One region of the Neobacillus sp. DHD-1R genome, then DNA from elsewhere that is predicted to be linked to it. Evidence: riboswitches for the same ligand, from Rfam matches in the RefSeq annotation. Region 1 holds a riboswitch; each other region holds the start of a gene.
What was found. A riboswitch is a leader RNA that binds a small molecule or an ion and turns the genes downstream of it on or off. The one in region 1 is predicted to bind lysine.
Positions count from the first base shown of each region.

Region 2: it holds a riboswitch for lysine, as region 1 does, so the genes downstream of both, dapA (4-hydroxy-tetrahydrodipicolinate synthase) here and AC3ANL_RS19325 (aspartate kinase) in region 1, are expected to answer to the same signal.
Region 3: it holds a riboswitch for lysine, as region 1 does, so the genes downstream of both, AC3ANL_RS00325 (cysteine hydrolase family protein) here and AC3ANL_RS19325 (aspartate kinase) in region 1, are expected to answer to the same signal.
Region 4: it holds a riboswitch for lysine, as region 1 does, so the genes downstream of both, AC3ANL_RS15810 (amino acid permease) here and AC3ANL_RS19325 (aspartate kinase) in region 1, are expected to answer to the same signal.

Region 1 covers NZ_CM173232.1:3,913,550-3,918,497, reverse strand. Annotated here, with positions in the region: gene trxA (thioredoxin) at 1-221, shown strand, start outside; gene uvrC (excinuclease ABC subunit UvrC) at 361-2,136, shown strand; lysine riboswitch at 2,204-2,381, shown strand; gene AC3ANL_RS19325 (aspartate kinase) at 2,495-3,709, shown strand; gene AC3ANL_RS19320 (YslB family protein) at 3,773-4,228, opposite strand; gene AC3ANL_RS19315 (succinate dehydrogenase cytochrome b558 subunit) at 4,653-4,948, shown strand, end outside.
Region 2 covers NZ_CM173232.1:3,074,822-3,079,769, reverse strand. Annotated here, with positions in the region: gene AC3ANL_RS14880 (NAD(P)H-hydrate dehydratase) at 1-161, shown strand, start outside; gene AC3ANL_RS14875 (SDR family oxidoreductase) at 306-1,142, opposite strand; gene dapA (4-hydroxy-tetrahydrodipicolinate synthase) at 1,142-2,029, opposite strand; lysine riboswitch at 2,152-2,331, opposite strand; gene AC3ANL_RS14865 (NUDIX hydrolase) at 2,578-3,258, shown strand; gene AC3ANL_RS14860 (MBL fold metallo-hydrolase) at 3,234-4,067, opposite strand; gene AC3ANL_RS14855 (CAP domain-containing protein) at 4,229-4,948, opposite strand, start outside.
Region 3 covers NZ_CM173232.1:64,817-69,764, reverse strand. Annotated here, with positions in the region: gene AC3ANL_RS00335 (L,D-transpeptidase family protein) at 1-505, shown strand, start outside; gene AC3ANL_RS00330 (APC family permease) at 647-1,993, opposite strand; gene AC3ANL_RS00325 (cysteine hydrolase family protein) at 2,011-2,733, opposite strand; lysine riboswitch at 2,916-3,099, opposite strand; gene AC3ANL_RS00320 (N-acetylmuramoyl-L-alanine amidase family protein) at 3,184-4,593, opposite strand.
Region 4 covers NZ_CM173232.1:3,245,680-3,250,627, reverse strand. Annotated here, with positions in the region: gene asnS (asparagine--tRNA ligase) at 1-60, shown strand, start outside; gene AC3ANL_RS15820 (hypothetical protein) at 124-297, opposite strand; gene AC3ANL_RS15815 (helix-turn-helix domain-containing protein) at 515-676, shown strand; gene AC3ANL_RS15810 (amino acid permease) at 759-2,237, opposite strand; lysine riboswitch at 2,349-2,539, opposite strand; gene AC3ANL_RS15805 (YitT family protein) at 2,762-3,577, shown strand; gene AC3ANL_RS15800 (nitroreductase family protein) at 3,745-4,377, shown strand; gene AC3ANL_RS15795 (PH domain-containing protein) at 4,471-4,948, opposite strand, start outside.

The DNA of each region.
Region 1 (4,948 bases):
GTAAAATGATAGCTCCAGTTCTAGAAGAACTTGACGCAGAAATGGGCGAAAAAGTAAAAATTACTAAGCTTGATGTGGATGATAACCCACAAACAGCTGCTAACTTCGGCGTTATGAGCATCCCAACATTGTTGGTACTGAAAGATGGCGAAGTTGTCGATAAAGTCGTTGGCTTCCAGCCAAAAGACGCGCTAGCAAGTGTTTTAGAAAAACACGTATAAGATAAATAACAAAAAACCTTAGTTAGAGTTCCATCTAGCTAAGGTTTTTTGCTTTTTACAAGAGTCTCCTACTTCCCTTTATGAGTCATTTGCATTAGAATTTTAAATACATTAAAAAAAGACGGAGGGAGTGGCCGGAATGAATGAAAATATAAAGCAAAAATTGACCCTGCTGCCTGATCTGCCTGGCTGCTACTTAATGAAGGACCGTCAGGGAACAATTATTTATGTGGGAAAAGCAAAGGTTTTAAAGAATCGTGTCCGTTCCTATTTCACTGGATCCCACGATGGAAAAACGTTAAGACTTGTTAATGAAATTGAGGACTTTGAATACATTGTTACCTCTTCGAATATAGAAGCCCTATTACTTGAATTGAACCTGATTAAGAAATACGATCCAAAATACAATATCATGCTGAAGGATGATAAAAGCTATCCGTTTATTAAACTAACTGCAGAAAGACATCCAAAGCTTATCATAACGAGAAAAGTGAAAAAGGATAAAGGGAAATACTTTGGTCCTTATCCCAATGTAGGAGCAGCTAATGAGACGAAAAAGCTGTTAGATCGGATTTACCCATTACGAAAATGCTCCACCCTGCCTGATCGTGTTTGCTTGTACTATCATTTAGGGCAATGCCTTGCACCTTGTGTGAATGAAGTGAGTGAAGAGCAGTATAAGCAAATGACGGATGAAATTTCCCGCTTTCTAAATGGCGGCTATAAGGAAATAAAAAAAGAGCTCACAGAAAAAATGACAGCTGCCTCAGAAGAACTTGATTTTGAGCGGGCAATGGAGTTCCGCGATAAAATTGTTCATATTGAGGCGATTATGGAAAAGCAAAAAATTACGATGACTGATTTTACCGACCGTGACGTATTTGGCTATGCAGTCGATAAAGGCTGGATGTGCGTTCAGGTCTTTTTTGTCCGGCAAGGAAAGCTGATTGAGCGGGACGTATCGATGTTTCCCATCTACAATGAGCCGGAGGAAGAAATTTTAACGTTCCTCGGCCAATTTTATACAAAAGCCAATCATTTTAAACCAAAAGAAATTTTAATTCAAGACGACGTGGATCTTCATATCGCTGAACAGCTTTTGGAAGTAAGAGTCCTGCAGCCACAGCGCGGTCAAAAAAAGGACCTCGTTAAAATGGCCATAAAAAATGCGAAGATTGCTTTAAATGAAAAGTTCTCCCTGATTGAAAAAGATGAGGAAAGAACGATTAAGGCTGTTGAAAACCTTGGGGAGCTACTGGGGATATATACACCGCACAGGATTGAATCATTCGATAACTCTAACATTCAAGGGACAGATCCAGTATCCGCCATGGTTGTTTTTATTGATGGGAAAGCAAATAAACGAGAGTATCGCAAATATAAAATCAAATCGGTTAAGGGTCCCGATGATTATGAATCCATGCGAGAAGTAACGAGAAGAAGATACTCGAGAGCCCTAAAAGATGATTTACCGCTTCCTGATTTGATTATCATTGATGGTGGAAAAGGGCATGTCGAGGCTGTAAGAGATGTTTTGGAAAATGAGCTGGGCTTAGATATCCCGCTTTCAGGATTGGTAAAGGATGAGAAACACCGAACATCCCAGCTTCTATACGGCAATCCATTGCAAATCGTCCCCTTAGCTCGAAACAGCCAAGAGTTTTATTTACTGCAACGCATTCAAGATGAAGTTCACCGCTTTGCGATTACTTTCCACCGTCAACTCCGTGGGAAAAGTGCGTTCCAATCGTTGCTCGATGATATTCAGGGTATCGGAGAAAAACGAAAAAAATTACTATTAAAACAGTTCGGTTCTGTCAAAAAAATGAAGGAAGCCAACATAGAGGAATTTACTGCACTTGGAATTCCAATAAATGTAGCAGAAGAATTATTCAATAAACTTCACACAATATGATTGTCAGAAAAAAAAGAACATGCTATAATAAGTGAAAATTTAATTTACTATCACTTTGTCGTACTAAAGTGAAGGTAGAGGTGCGAGCTTCAAGAGTAATGGTTCTGAGAAGGATGAGCTTCGAAGAGGGATCATGAAAGGGAATGTTCGCCGAAGTAAAGAAGGTCTCATTCCTTCCTTTGCTGGTTCTGTATTGAATAAATCCAGAATTGTCAAGACGTATGTCTTGGAGAGCTATCTTACGTTATTTGTACAGGAATTTATTTTTTCGTGTTCAAAAAGCAATGAGATGCCCTCATTGCTTTTTTTTCATTTATGGGGAAATCTAATGTAATCATTTGAAAGAAGGGAATCAACTATGGGGCTTATCGTACAAAAATTTGGGGGAACCTCCGTTGGCAGTGTAGAAAGAATATTAAATGTAGCATCACGTATAAAAGAGGAGACCGTGCTAGGTAATAACGTTGTTGTCGTTGTGTCGGCTATGGGGAAATCTACCGATCAGCTAGTAAGTTTAGCAAAGGAAATATCTGATCAGCCAAACAAGCGGGAAATGGATATGCTGCTTTCAACAGGGGAGCAGGTTACGATTGCATTATTGTCGATGGCTTTAAATCAACAGGGGCTTAATGCAGTTTCGTATACAGGCTGGCAGGCGGGGATCGTTACAGAACCAGTTCATGGAAATGCCCGGATTGCCAAAATCAACACGGAGGCGATTCAAGCTCAGCTGTCTGAAGGAAAAGTTGTGATTGTGGCAGGATTCCAAGGGATAACAGAAGATGGCGAGATTACAACACTTGGCCGCGGTGGCTCAGATACAACCGCTGTTGCTCTAGCTGCATCATTAAAAGCTGATCGATGCGATATTTATACGGATGTAACCGGTGTTTTTACAACGGATCCACGATATGTTAAAGAGGCACGTAAATTATTATCCGTTTCATATGATGAAATGCTTGAACTTGCTAATCTAGGTGCAGGTGTGCTGCACCCAAGAGCAGTCGAGTTTGCAAAAAATTACAAAGTTCAGCTTGAGGTTCGTTCAAGTATGGAGAGAGTAGAAGGAACAGTCATAGAGGAGGAAGCAACAATGGAACAAAATTTAGTAGTGCGCGGAGTAGCGTTTGACGATGAAATTACAAGGGTTACTGTACTAGGACTCACTAACTCATTAACAAGTTTATCAACTATTTTTACCACCTTAGCACAAAATCATCTTAACGTGGACATTATTATTCAAAGTACAACTGAGGGAGGGACTGCCAATCTGTCATTCTCGATCCATACGAATGATTTGCTCGAAACATTAAAGGTCCTGGAAGATAATAAAACAGTCCTGGGATATGAGCAACTTGATGCTGAAAATAAGTTAGCCAAGGTATCGATTGTTGGTTCAGGAATGATTTCTAATCCAGGCGTTGCCGCTAAAATGTTTGAAGTACTAGCTGAAAATAACATTCAAATCAAAATGGTCAGCACCTCCGAAATTAAAGTATCCGTCGTTGTCGAAGAAAAAAACATGCTTCAAGCTGTACAAGCCCTTCACACAGCATTTGAATTAGGGGAATAGTGAAAAGGGTGTCAGGCACCTTTGGTGCCTGACACCCTTATTAACAAAATGATCGTTGAGAAGTTACTTTATGGGGTCTTTTGTATCCCATTTGACGGTGAATTGAACTTTGTTTGATTTTTTAACAGGGTGCTCAAAGGCTTCCGTATATACTTTTTTTTGGAGTTCGATTTGCTGAGCAAGGAAACCGGCTTCGAGCTGAAAAAAGTGCTCGGCCTTTGATTTTACACGAGGCACAATCAATGGACTAGATAGTTCCATTTCGATTTCATTTTTTGTTTCTTTAATTATTTCCAGCTGACCCCATGAAGCTTTGGTAAAAAACTCAATGACTTGATCATGATCAGCTAAAGGGAATTTTCGCGCTAGACGCTTACCGGCCCAATATAATATTTCAGGCGTATCTTTTCCGAGAATTTCTGGCAGAAGTATTTCCCTAATTAACTCATATCCGAAGATCGAGATGGTTCGTGGTTCTGCTGCATTTGTATCCAAATTAACGACTGTACTTTCTTCCACAAGCTTCCCCTCTTTCTATTATTCTATTATATACAATTTTGGCTAAGTTTCAGTACAGTTTTCAATAAGAAAATATTGTTATTTTGCAATATCTAATCCTATTTATTATCATAATTATCTTTACCTTTAAAGTAAAAACTCTAACAGTTAGATATTGGAAATATCATTGGGGAAATTGGGCAACCATAAATAACTATCAATCTTTATAAGTTTGTACACATACACTATTATAATTTCAATATATTTAAAAAATTTTTATTTTTTACTTAAAATACTGTATCCGTTTTCTTGACGCTCTATCAGGTTGGGAGTAAAATGGACATGTCACATAATTGTCACAGTAGTGAAAATTAAAAATTACATGAGGAATAACAAGGGAAAAAGGCTTAACATCATTTTTTAAAACTTAAAGGGGGGTAAAATAATGGCGGGAAATCGAGAGTTTGTTAATCGCAGATTGCATTCATTGCTGGGAGTTATTCCGATTGGGGTATTCCTGATCCAGCATCTTGTTGTCAACCATTTTGTTACAGGGGGACCAGAATCTTTTAATAAGGCTTCAAACTTTATGGGAAGTCTTCCATTCAAGATTGTCCTTGAAACAGTAATTATCTATTTACCATTGTTATATCATGCAATCTATGGAATTTATATTGCTTTTACTGCAAATAGCAATGTTAATAGGTTTAGTACATACAGGAACTGGATGTACTTACTACA
Region 2 (4,948 bases), 840 kb from region 1:
CCTCGTTTCTTGCTCAAGGAGCGCAACCGGTCGACGCCCTAATTGCGGCCAGCTATTTACATGCAAAAGCAGGGGAAGAAAAAGCTAAAGTTTTATCAAGCTACGGTGTAATGCCATTTGACATTATTGACGGGATTAGGGAGCAACTAAATCTGATTTGAAAGTATAAAATAGGCTGCTCAACTTAGGGCAGCCTTATTTTTTGAAGAAATGGTTATAATTAAAATTATCCGGTCTGTCCCAAATCGGTTGTTTTCGCCAACAAGCAATTCTTCAGACTGAAGGAAAGCATCAAAAAGAAAAATTTAATGTTTAAGCTTCTTTAAAATAATTCTTTCAATGACCTTCCATGGAAATGTATTTTTAAAAAATAGATTAGTCTTTACGCTTTTGCCGATGGGATAACGAAGGTCGGGCGATGAAGGCTGTGAAGCAATACGAGCTGCTAGTTGGGCCACTTCATTGGGGTCTCCGTATCCGGTCTTACCATGTTCAATTTCTTTCAACATGCTCTCCGCATAAGAAAAGTATGGTGAATCTTTTCGGATTTCCAACTGATCCACACTTGACCATATATTGGTCTGATAGGAACCTGGTTCGATTAAGGATACATCAATACCGAATGGTTTAACCTCCAACCTTAAGCTTTCGCTATATCCTTCAAGAGCATGCTTTGATGCTGTATAAGCAGATAATCCTGGGAATCCCATTCGTCCGCTAATACTACTCATATTAATAATTCTCCCTTGCTTTTTAGCCCTCATAAAAGGAAGAATAGCATTAGTCACTGCTATCACCCCGAAAAAGTTGGTTTCAAACTGCCGGTGATAGTCTTCAATTGAAAGTTCTTCACTAAAACCACCTAGCGCAAACCCTGCGTTGTTCACTAACACATCAATCGAGGAATAATCTTCAAGCATGCCTTTAAAAGATTGAATAGACTTAGCAGAAGTAACATCCAATGGAGTGACCTGAATTAGACCCTCAACAGCATTTTCTTTTGCGAGTTTAAATAATACCTTATCTTTTTGGGTATCTCTCATAGTTGCAATGACATTGAACCCCTTCAAGGCTAATTCAATCACACATAATAAACCAAAACCGCTCGATGAACCTGTAACAATTGCAGTTTTTCTATTCATTATTTTATATTTTCCAATTGAGCAGGGAGGAGCTGTTGTAGTGCTAATTTCTCTTCCTCATTTAATGGGACCAATGGTAATCGGACACCACCAACAGGGACTCCTGTCATATTTAAGGCAGCTTTAACCGGCGTTGGGTTTGGTGCTGCAAATAATCCTTTCATCAGTGGGAGTAGTCTTCGATGGGCAGAAGCTGCCTCATTAAGCAATCCATTTTTGAAACTTTTAATCATCTCTTGCATTTCCTTCCCAATAATATGGGAAGCTACGGAAATCACTCCTGTGCCGCCTATAGCTAGAACAGGTAATGTTAATCCATCATCACCACTGTACAATGTAAAATGGTCAGGGGTTTGGCTAATAATCTCTGCCATGGCATCAAGGTTACCGCTTGCTTCTTTTATTGACACAATATTAGGGATTTTTGAAAGACGAACAATGGTTTCGACTGACAAGCTGATTACACAACGTCCTGGGATATTATAAAGGATGACAGGCAGGGAGGTTGATTCAGCTATTGCTTTAAAGTGTTGATATAAACCTTCTTGGGATGGTTTATTATAATAAGGTACTACAAGTAAAATTCCATCTACACCTGCTTCGGCCGCAAGTTTAGTTAAGCTGATGGAAGCTCTGGTGTTATTGGATCCTGTTCCAGCGATAACCGGAACTCTACCAGCTACTTCATTCACCACAAATTTAAATAATGCCACCTTTTCTTCTGCGGATAAGGTAGGAGACTCACCAGTTGTTCCAGCGACAACTAATCCATCAGACCCATTTTCAATTAAATAATTTACTAACGTTTTGGTTGCGTTAAAATCGATTTCACCACTCAGATCAAATGGTGTAACCATTGCCGTTAATACTTGGCCAAAATTCATCATTTTTCACCCTTTACATAATTTTTAAGTAATTAGAGGGGGTAAGGCCATATTAAAATCAGCGCAAAAAAGCAGCAACGAGGGGTCGCTGCTGCTGTAGAAACAAAAAATAATAAAGTTCCTATGCGTGAGATAGCCCTCCATATAGTTTCCTATATGACAATTCTGTGCTTATTCAACAGCAGAACCAGCTTCAAGACCAATGAGATTCCTTCCGCTTCGGCAAATGCCCCTTTCCGCAATGGTCATAGGATCTCATTATCCTCGAATTGCGTACTAATGGTCTTTGCACCTCTATCCTGACTCCAAAAGATATTGAAGTAAGAAAATATTTAATTGCTTGTAATATAACAGATAATTCAATAATGTTCAATAGGAAAATCTAAATTGCCTTCAATATAATTGGTTTCAAACATTAACAGGAACATTCTATTGAAGAAATATCCTTAAAAGAAGAATCAGACTTTTTAGGGAAGGGAATCGCGACTGAAAAGTTGAATATAAATAAAACTAGTTTTATATTTTAATAAATATTGAGAGGTGGAGGAATAATGAGTGCAATTCCTAGACCAGCTTCAACAGTTGTCTTGATGGATCACTTGTCAAGAGTTTATTTAACAAAAAGACCTGAAACGATGAAATTTATGGGCGGATTTTATGTGTTTCCTGGGGGAGCAGTTGATCAGGCTGATGACGTACAAGAGGGTAACCGTATTATTGCTAGGTACCGAAATGATTCCTTTTCGATTGGTCATTATATCGCTGCGGCAAGGGAATTGTTTGAAGAAGTGGGCATCTTGATTTGTGAGAAAGACGGCGGCGTTCCTGTTCAATTCACAGAAGAAATAGAGATGGAATACCGCCGGCTTTTGATAAGAGGGGAAATTTCTTTCTTACATATGTTAATAAAGGAAGACTTATTTTTTCAGCTTGATCGTTTGAGATATATCGGTCACATAATTACCCCAAATGTAAGTAAGATTAGGTTTGATACACGTTTTTTTCTAACGCAGCTGCCAGTAGGCCAAACCCCTAAACCTAACGTAAATGAAATTACTGATGCTAGCTGGATGTCTCCGGCCGATGCATTAGCTGCAAATCAAAGTGGTGAAATATCATTGGCTCCACCAACGATTCATACCTTGAAAACTATTGTAAATCATCTTAACGGCAATCCATTGCAGATGCCTGCGTTTAATTTAGGTGATTATATTGGTGATGCAAGAAAATAATCAGATTCCTGTTGTATTACGGTACCTTCTTTTACTAACTTGATTAAATGTGCTTCCGTCGTTCGTTTTGCTACGTCAAAAACACTCGGATGTGGTAGTTTGTCATAAATCATGTTTGTTAAATTGACAGCGCTTAATTTTTTATGTTTGTTTAGAAGGGCTTTGATTTGGTTTTCACGGTATAATCTTCTATTTAATACAAATTCAATTTGTTCATAAGGGTGTTCTACCCATCCACCATGTCCCGGACCAATTTTGCTTATTTTCAGTTGTCTTAACTTTTTGAGTGTGTCTATATAGTCTGACATATCCCCATCAGGGGGACCGACCCATGATGTTCCTTCCGCCACAATATTATCTCCAGCGAGGAGAATTTGCCTTGATGGAATATATAGGTTTAACTGGCCTGCTGTATGACCTGGAGCATGAATGATAATTATTTCTTCATCAGCTATTCTTATTATGTCGCCGTCGTTTAAAAATGCTAATTGATTCAAAGGCTCAATTGCGGCAAGAATACCCTTTTTTTCAAGTGGGTGGCCATAAACGAGTGGATTCCATGCCGCTAATTGCAGAACTCCTGGGGCATGGTCAGGGTGTGAGTGGGTTAATATAATCCTCTTTGGTATGGCAAGGTTATTTTGTTTTATTGCTAGCTCTAAATCTATTTTCGTATCTGGTTGATCAAATCCTGCATCAACTAATATACTTTCATGAGCGTTTCCAATTAAATAGCAATTTGTAGTGGTATGTGGTAACAAAGTTGGCGTTGAAATCGGTACTCGAATAATTTTTAGGTTACTACCCATCGATAACATCCTTTCATCTATTACAACACGTAAGTGATTTATTACTTACGTATTCATCATGAGAATGTTATATTCCTGCTGTAATCCATGGTTTCCAAGATATTTTCCATACTTATTAACAAAGCCTGCTATTCATCAATAGCAGACCTACATCTTCAAACTTAGTTAGCGTAAAAATTTTCCGTATAGTAAGGCTGTGATTGTTGATTAAAGGCAACGCCAACTCCCAAGTACTCGTAGCCTTTCCGCAAAATGTTCTCACGGTGGCCAAGTGAGTTCATAAGGCCTTCATGAGCAAAAATACTGCTAAACTGTCCATATGCAAGATTTTCTCCAGCTAACTGAAAGACAATATCATCCTCTTTCATCCGGTCAAAGGGGGATTGTCCTTTCAGGTTGGTATGGTCAAAGTATGCATTAACAGCCATATCGCTACTATGTTTTCTGGCTGTTTCGCGAACATGCTGATCCCATGACAATATCGGAAGCTGGTGATTAACGCGGGAAGCATTGGTTAAATCAAATAGCTGGTATTCGAAGCCTTCTTTTAGTGCAGGACTGCTTTTAGCGTAAAAATCTTTCTTGTTTCCTTCAAAATCTTTGCGAATTAGTTGCATCGCTGTAACTGAATAATCCGCATGTTTATCATAAAAAATAGTCACATAGGCGTCATCAAGTAAAAACATGTCGTAATCGTCATCTTGTACTTGGTAGGATATCAACCCTTTTTGAATCCTAGAGATAGGTGTCCCAAGAATCGCACGAACATTTTTTTTCGAGCTCCCCAGCTTAATGCCATTTTTGGATGAAATTAAATCTTGGTTTGTATATAAACCCGCTGCTCGATTATGATCATCATACATCACCATAAAAAAATTACG
Region 3 (4,948 bases), 1.6 Mb from region 1:
AGCACAGATTCAGGCAGCTTTTGAAAAAGGCGACAAATCTATTTCTGCTTCGAATATTATCGGCCATGGCTGGAGTAATGAAGGCTACGGTTATGAAACGACAGCGAACCACGGCATTGGTGATACGTATGCGGAAGTGTCCATAGCTGAACAGCGTATCTGGATTTACAAGAATGGCAAATTGGCTGTCACAACGCATGTCGTGACAGGTAAGCATAGCACCGGTGAAGATACATCAAAAGGAGTCTGGTACATCCTTTATAAACGGACACCATCCACACTCCGGGGCTCCCACGTAGGCAGTGGGTCTTATGAAGTTGAAGTTAATTATTGGGCGCCATTTACGAACAGCGGGCAAGGTTTCCACGATGCCGGCTGGCGAAAAAACTGGTCAAGTACTGCTTATCTTGGGGCTGGATCCGGCGGCTGCGTCAATACACCACCCACTGTAATGAAAACCGTGTATGACAATCTCAGCACATACGAACCGGTTGTAATATATTAAAAAAGACGGCTTCTCGTGCTTCCCGACAATGACAAGGAAGTACAAGAGCCGCCTTTTCTTTTTAAAAACATCATTAACTTATGATAAAGTTCACCGTACCAGTTTTATCTGCATTTATAGATCATAAACCAAATTCTATAATTACAGTCCCTCCATAACGGGTGGGTTTTTCTTAAATCCTTTTGTCGTGATAAATGCGTAAACAAAACCAATGATCAGCCAGACAAAGCCTACTTTTAAAGTTAAGGCGGACAGATTGATGAACAAATAAAAACAGATCAGAAATCCTAAAGCTGGTATTAAGAAGTAGCGGATGAACTTCTTCTCTTTTTTACGGAAGTAATAATAAACAATAACTGAAAGGTTCACAAACATAAATCCTGTTAATCCGCCAAAATTCATTAACTCTGCTACTAAGGAGATCGGAAGGGCAAGTGCTCCGATCACGCTAATGATACACATTAATAAAATATTAAGAATAGGTGTTTTAAACTTAGGGTGGACATAGGTAAAGAACTTTTTCGGAAGTACTTCATCACGGCCCATACTAAACATTAAACGGGAAGCACTTGCTTGCCCGGTCATACCTGCTGTAAAGGTAGAAACGATAATAGCAATTGTATAAATCGTTGCTAGTGCCGCCCCCCCAGCCGCATGGGCAATATCAAAAAGGGCTGTATCTGCTGAACTAAAGGAAGTCACATCCGGCCAAACAAGCTGAGCAACATATGCTTGTAGAATAAAGATTAAACCGCCGATAAGGCAAGAAAGAATAGCGGCCTTCCAAATATCTTCTTTAGGTTTAATTGCCTCTTCAGACAAAGTAGTAATACTATCAAACCCTAAAAATGAGAAGCATGCCATAGCAGCTCCTGCAATAATAGCAGAGGTAGTAAACGTTTCTCCATTAAAGAAGGGTTTAATCGAAATAAGGGTATTGGCTCCTTCACCGCCTACAATGGCCTTGATGCAGAATATCACAAAAATGACAACGACTACACCCATAAAGAGAACAAGAATGTTGTTTGTTTTTGCAGCCATTTCAATCCCCAGGATATTAATGAATGTAATGACAGCAGCAATGATTAGGACCCATGCCCAATATGGGATAGCAGGAACTAGGGCATTTGCATAGGAAGCACCTACCATGAAAACAATCAATGGTACTAAAACGTAGTCCATAAACATGGCCCATCCCGCAAAAAAACCGAGATGCGGATTGATCGAACGCTGTGTATAAGAATAAGTAGAACCTGCAACTGGAAAGGCTGCAGCCATTCGTCCATAGCTATAAGCAGAAAACATCATGGCAACCATGGCGATTAAGTACGCTAATGGGAGCATTCCTCCCGTAGAAACGGCTGCATATCCATAAATATACGCAGGTGCAATGGGCGTCATAAAAGCTATCCCATAAATCACAAGGTCCCATAAGCTTAGTACTCTCTTAAACTGCGGATTGTTTCCGCTATTATTTTTCAAACTCATTTCATAACTTCCTCTCACTAGGCTTCCTGTGGTGTTTTCTCCAGCTGCATGCTAATAAGTTCAATTGTTTCCTCTGTACTCATGACCTCGCAATAAATTTGATTCATAATCATAATTTCTGCATCATGTAATTGTTGGGTTGCTGCACAGCAAGCATCCTCGACTAGAATGACTTCAAATCCAGCATCAGCTAAACTTCTGACAGTCGATGCCACACATTGATCCGTCACAACACCTGTACAAACTACCGTTTCAATTCCCATATTTCGAAGAAGAAATTCATAATTGGTTCCACTTAGAACACTATCTGTTGTTTTTTCAACGACAATTTCATCCTCTAAAGGTTTCAGTTCATCTATCATTTCTGCCCCATAATGTCCAATTGGAAGCAGGATATTATTCCAGCCAGGTCTTCTTTGAACCGGAGATCTATCACGTCCATCTTTATGATGGCAGGCAATTCTACCAAAGGTGACTTCTAATTGATTGTTCCGGAAGAACTCTAGTAGTTTTTGGTTATTTGGGATTACAATGTTTTCTAAACGATTATAAAAATATTCCCATTTATCCCACATCCCTTTTTCTCTAGCTACATCCGCATCACCATAATCCTTGCTCACAAATTGATTTTGCATGTCCACTATTAATAGAGCCGTTTTACTTGGATCCGGCTGAATTCTATCCTCACCGGCTGGTACAAATTCATAGTATAAAGTTTGTAAATTTTGTTTTTCCATCATGTTGTCCTCCTGAAAATAGATAGTTTCTTCCAATTCCTTAACCGCTAAAAAAGAATAAAAAAAGAAATAACATAAATCTGCATGTTATTCCTCTCCTTTTTGGCAATAAAAAAACTACAAACCAAATCTGAGATGAACTCAGAAAAACGTTGTAGTGATTCTAAAGTCCTCACCCTTATCCCATTTGAGATAGCACAACTCAATAAACCAGGGAGTTTATTAAGACAGTACTGCAATTATTCACTGCAGTCCCAGCATGTAACATCGAGAATGATTACACACTTCGGCGACATTTCCTTCTCCTTAGGATCAAAGCATTCTCAAGCTCCTCTAAGGACTAATAAAGATCGCACCTCTACCTCACTAGATTCAAGTGAGGTTTATTTAATTATTTGTATATTCTAAAATAATAATATTTTAATGTCAATGGGATTAATAACCAGGATGGCCTTACGGGGTCATCCCAGCCGCTTCTGAATCCCCCGAAGTAGCATTATCGGTTTGAATCCATACACCGTCTTGATCTACTTTATAACCTTGAATGACAGTATCGGCAGCCATTTCCCCTTCTTGATAGAAATAATACCAGTTACCATTGATTTGCACCCAGCCTGTAACCATCACACCACTACTCGAAAGGAAATATTTCTTTCCTGATAATTCAAGCCAGCCCGTTTTCATTGCTCCTGATTGATCTAAGTAATACCATTGCCCTTTATCTAAAGTCCAACCCTTACGCATTACACCATTAGACTGGAGGTAATACCACTTACTGCCGGAAAGCAGCCAGCCCGTTTTCATTTTTCCGTTGGCTTGAAGGTAATACCATTTACCGTTAGCTTGGATCCAGCCTGTTTTCATCGCTCCCGAGCGATCAAGGAAATACCATGCACCACCATTATATAGCCAGCCTGTCCTCATTGATCCATTACTAGTTAAGTAGTACCATGAACCGCCTGACTTTATCCATCCCGTTTTCATAACTCCTGATGAATCTAGGTAGTACCAGAGACCATTATTGTAAAGCCACCCCGTGTACTTCCCACTTGCCGTATAAAAATACCAGTTGCCCTTCGAAAACACCCAACCATTTCCTGGGATTTCATTCCAAACCATGCTTGATATTTTATTAATGGTTTCAATACCATAGGATAGGGATTTATTATTCGTTGTCAAAACAGCAATAACATAATTTTTACCTTGTCCATTTATGTACCCAACACTATTCACATAACTGCCAGTAGTGACCCAGCCGTTTTTTAATGCAACACTCACCCCTGAAGGAATACCATAACTAGTACCCCAACGTTGATCCGACACTACATTCCGCATAAGATTTAGACCATATGCCCTCTGCTTATCCGTTAAGAATGTATTGGGATAGGCAAAGAGTTTCATCATGGTAAGTTGGTCCGAAACCGTTGTGGTGGTTCGTCCCCACCAGCCGCCTGTACCTGCAATCGTGCTGGTCATACCAACTTTTCTAAAAAAGGCCTGCACGCTTTGATCACTGCCAAGCTGCCGCCATATCGTACTTGCAGCACTGTTATCACTATTTTCTATCATTTTAGTTAGCAATGAATTTTCATAGGTTGTGATTGGTATATTTTGATAGAGTACATCTGCTAACATCGACATCTTCACAACACTTTGAGTATAGTAGGTTTTAGAAGGGTTGTATGTATATGTCTTACCAGTGTTGGCATCATAAACACCGATTGAAACTGTGTTACTTCTCGAACTAATATAATTGGTTACATCCGTTCCCAATATTGTTGCTGCATGTACAGGCATTTTCACAAAAAGCAACATGGCCAATCCCACCAAAGCAGATGCAACTATTTTCTTATATAACTTCATTTCCTCATCCCTTCTAGCTAATCTATGAATCTAATTTTATAATACTGTACCACTAGTGAAAAAAATAGTTAAAAAATGACAATAGTGAAGAGAAACCTCTGTCATACAAAAAATCCTACCAATAGTAAACCAATAGATTTTTCATTTATCTCATGAATTCTCAATTACTTAATATATAACCAATGTTTATGCTAATAACTAAAATTAGTTGAAATGCCTATTAAAAATGAAGACGTATCCCTTTCTACAACTCTCAATATCTATTACTTAATTAAAATAATTATAGTATTTTAATTGACAAAAATATTAATAGATAGATATAATAACAAATATAAACTAATAATAATTATAGATA
Region 4 (4,948 bases), 670 kb from region 1:
ATGACTAATATTAGAGACGTGATCCCATTCCCAAGAACAACAGGCAATGCTGAATTTTAAAAAGAGAAACAAAAAGAAGACCTATTCGCTGAATGGGTCTTCTTTCATGTGAACAATTTCGGTTTAAAAAACTTGGAGTTCTTCTTCGAAAAAAAATGTACCAGGATGTTCTTTAACGATATAAGAATATCTTTTCATATTTTTTACATACTGCCATTTTAAGATTGTAACAACCTCACCAGTTTCGATAATGTTCACAGTTTGACCATTATTGTATCGATTATTTGAGTTCTTCAATTTTAACACCCCTTTAAAATTACATCTTAATTATAACACAAAAATATGGGGCACGTTTTGTTCGTGAATTAGTATTTGTTAAGCAAATGAAAGACAGGGACCTATTAACCTTTCCATTATAATGTAATTATGGTATGCTTTACAAAAGCGAGGTGTCATTTTGACCAATTATAAAGCTAAAAAAAGTAACCTCAAAGATTTATTATCAAAAAGTGGAATGGATCTAGATAATTTGGAAAGGAATACAAATATTCCTAGGAGTCAACTCGACGACTACTTGTCAAAGAAGGTAATGAACCTAAACACGGCAATGACTATTTCCAAAGAATTAAATTGCAAGATTGAAGATCTATACGTTTGGACTGCAAAGGAAAGTTAATACTACCCTAGCTATGCAAAAAAGCAGACCCATTGAGGATCTGCTTTTATTATGCACATTTTTATCTAATTTATCGAGGTAATTAAACAGTTAAATCGCATTTCTCTAAGGGAATAACCTTAGTCTTTTTCAAGAATTTATACCCTAGCCATAAAATTAGGAAAAGTGGTAAGCCAATATAAGAAACCAACACACCATTCCAATCAATGTGGTCACCCATAAAAGCGGAATAATTTTGACCTAAAACGACAAATGCACAAACGGCAAAAGCGAAAATCGGGCCAAATGGGAATAATTTAGATTTATAAGGTAATAAATTTAGATCTTTTCCTTGTGCAACAAAAGCTTTGCGGAATCGATAGTGACAAATGGCGATTCCGAGCCATGCGATAAAGCCAGACATACCAGAAGCATTCAAAAGCCATACATAGACAACACCATCCCCAAAGAAAGAAGCTAGAAAGGCAAGTGTTCCTACTAAAGTTGTAGCAATTAATGCATTTACAGGGACACCATTTTTATTAAGCTTACCTAAAAATTTTGGTGCTTTACCTTGTCGAGCTAAATCCCAAAGCATCCGTGTAGAAGCATACATTCCAGAATTACCGGCCGATAATACTGCTGTTAAGATAACAGCATTCATGACAGAAGCGGCAAAGGCAATTCCTGCTTTTTGAAATACAAGGGTAAATGGGCTTACGGTTATATCTCCATTTGCCAAATTTCCATTTGTATAAGGAATGAGCAGGCCGATAACAAAAATAGCTAATACATAAAATAAAAGAATCCGCCAAAATACTGATCGTACTGCCCGTGGTATTGATTTTTTGGGGTCGTCTGTTTCTCCCGCAGCGACTCCTAAAAGCTCAGTTCCTTGGAATGAGAAGCCAGCGGCCATAAAGATGCCAAGCATGGACATAAAGCCGCCATGAAAGGGAGCATCACCAATTGTGAAGTTTTTAAAGCCAATGGCATGATCTCCCATAATACCAAAAATCATCAATGTCCCAGTAATAATAAAAATGATGACCGTTATGACTTTAATAAGCGAGAACCAGTATTCAGCTTCTCCAAACCCTTTTACGGATAGATAATTTAACAAGAACATAATGACTAAAAAGAGACTGCTCCATACTAATGATGGGGTGTTCGGAAACCAGTATTTCATAATCATTGTTACAGCAGCTAATTCTGCTGCAATGGTAATGGCCCAGTTATACCAGTAATTCCAACCGAGCGCAAAACCAAAGGCAGGATCAACAAATTTAGTTGCATACGTACTAAAGCTTCCGGCCACTGGCATGTAAGTACCCATTTCGGCTAAGCCTTGCATTAAGAAGTAAACCATTACACCAATAACAAGATAGGAAAGGATAGCTCCACCCGGTCCGGCCGAATGAATCGCACCACCGCTTGCCAGGAATAGTCCGGTTCCAATCGTTCCCCCTAACGAAATCATTGTAAGGTGACGTGATTTTAAACTCCGTTTTAGTTCCGTAGTTTCCGCATGGTTACCTGTATATACTTGTTTATCAAGATTTCTTGCTGTTTGTGATTGCATATCAATACTCCTTTATCTTTTTCTTATTTCTTTCATTAGAAGGAGTTTTGGAATAAAAAAATGCCATCGAAGTAGAATCGATGGCATCGTAAATACCCCGCATCATACCTTCCGAAAGATAGCTCAACACGCATGACTGGTAGGGCCAAGCGTGACAGTTCTGTTCCTATTCGGAGACAGACCCAGCATGCTTTTTATAGAGATAAAAGCAAACTTCGGCAGCTTTTCCTTTCAAACGGAGTCAAGGATGTCTCTACATCTCGTCCACTTTACTAATAAAAACCGCGACCTCTACCTCATCGGTTTGATGAGGATTTAACTATAAAGTTATTATATTAATAAAGTATAATTATTATTTTAAAAATGTCAATCTATTTTATTTAAATAGGTTTAAGGAAAAAAATTTATTCTGTTAGTAGACAGATAATTGGTTCAATTTAAAAAAAACTGTTAAGTTTATTTAGATTAGAGAATTTAGTATGATTTTAAAATAGAAAATGCAGGTATTAGGAGGGTTTTTTACCATGCAAATTGTCGGAATCATTGTGGGTTCTCTTATCGTGGTAGGGGCATTTAATTTTTTCTTAATTCCCCATGAGGTGTTAAGTAGTGGTTTGAGCGGGATATCGATGTTATTAGGAATGATTACACCGCTTAATACTGGTTTGGCTAACTTCCTTTTGAATTTACCGATGATTATAATTGGATATAAAATTCTTGGCAAAAAGTTTGTCATGAATACCATTTTTTCAGTGTTGATCATTTCTGTAGGTCTTTATGTGGTGCCTATCATACCCTTTGCGAATGACACTATGCTTTCATCGATCTTCGGCGGTGCGCTCGCAGGTCTTGGGGTTGGAATTGTATTCCGTTCATCAGGATCAACGGGGGGCTTTGATATTATTGGCATGATCGTTTCAAGGAAAAAGGACTTTCCTATCGGGGTGTTACTTTCTGGTATGAATGGTGTTGTTATTATATTTAATGGATTCCTATTTAATTGGGACGCGGCTCTTAATACGTTAGTATCTATATATGTCACAGGTAAAGTAGTGGATGCCATTTATACAGATCATGCTAAATTAACCTTGATGATTATTACGGGAAAAGGTGAGGAAATGCGGGAACATTTGCTGACCAATTTGTACAGGGGACTTACCATAATGGATGGAGTTGGTGGGTATTCTAACGACAAACGGAATGTTTTAATGACAGTCATTTCTAGATATGAATTAAACGAGGTTAAAAATCTCATTTCCGAGGTGGACCCAAGTGCATTTGTTAATATCACAGAAACCATTGAGGTAATGGGGTTATTTCATCGACAGAGCCCTTCCTAGTTCATAAAAAGAGTTGCACTTTGCCTAAGTGCAACTCTTTTTTATTTGGATAATCGATTATGAATTTTCTCGATTTTTCATCCATTCTTGACGGTAGAAGCTTTTTAAAAGTAAGATGTTAAAAGAAACTTATTATTTGTAAGTGCAAGATTTAAGGAGGAAACTTTATGCAAACAAAAGTAAAGAAAAGTTTTACTGATGTGATGAAAGACCGTCACTCCGTAAGAAAATATGATCCAAGCTATCAAATTTCTAAACAAGAAATTAAAGATATAATAAAAGAAGCGACATCAGCACCATCATCAAGTAATCTTCAACCATGGCGCTTTATGGTGTTCCAAGACCAAGAAATTAAAAAAGACCTTAGAGTTATTGCATACAATCAAGAACAGGTGGAAACAGCATCGGCTGTAATTGCTGTACTAGGTGACAAGGAAATGTATAAGAGTATTGAGAAGGTATATCACAGTGCCCATGAAGCTGGTTTTATGGATGAAGCAAACATGGAGCGATTAATCGCCAGTGCCAATAATACGTATCCTAATGCACCTGAAGATATTCGAAAAAATATTGCTATGTTTGATGCAGGACTTGTGTCAATGCAATTAATGCTTATAGCTAAGGAAAGAGGGTATGATACTGTCCCCATGGGTGGATTTGATAAACAACAATTCATAGAAAAATTTAATGTTTCAGAACGTTTTTTCCCAATTGTATTAATTCCACTTGGTAAGGCGGCTGCCCCTGCATTTGGTTCAACACGGTTACCATTAGATGATGTATTGATCGAGTATAAATAATTAAAAAGAGGATGGCTCAAGGAAGGCAGACCCCACATTTAACACTCAATAGATTGTGGGGTTTAATCCTTTGGTTTGAGCTATCCTCTTTTTTTAATTGTTAATATATTTTTCAAATACAGTTCCAAAATCTTTAACTGAATATTGCTTTTTACTTTCTTCCAGCCATTGGAAGGCTGCCTGATTTAGCATTTTAAATTGAACAACCAGGTTGCTATCTGGACTTGTTACACGGCCAAGTGTAGTGGAGGCAATCTCCAAACTTTGTTTGGCAAATTGAAGACTGATTTCATTTTCATGTGAAATCTCCGAAATTTTAATAAGTGCTTTGTATAAATCCTTTATTTCCTCAATATGCTTTTTGTGGACATCAATCGAGAAAGGCGCTGAGCCAATTTTGAATTTTATCTCGACATCAATGTCGACCGTACCAGCTGTTTCAAGTTTTACATCGGAAATTCGATTTGTTGCATAACTATATCGGTGCAACATTCGTTTTTTACTTGTCGCACTTGTGCCATCCAAATGGATTAGGGCATTATTGGTAAAGCAGTATTCATCAGATTTTGAT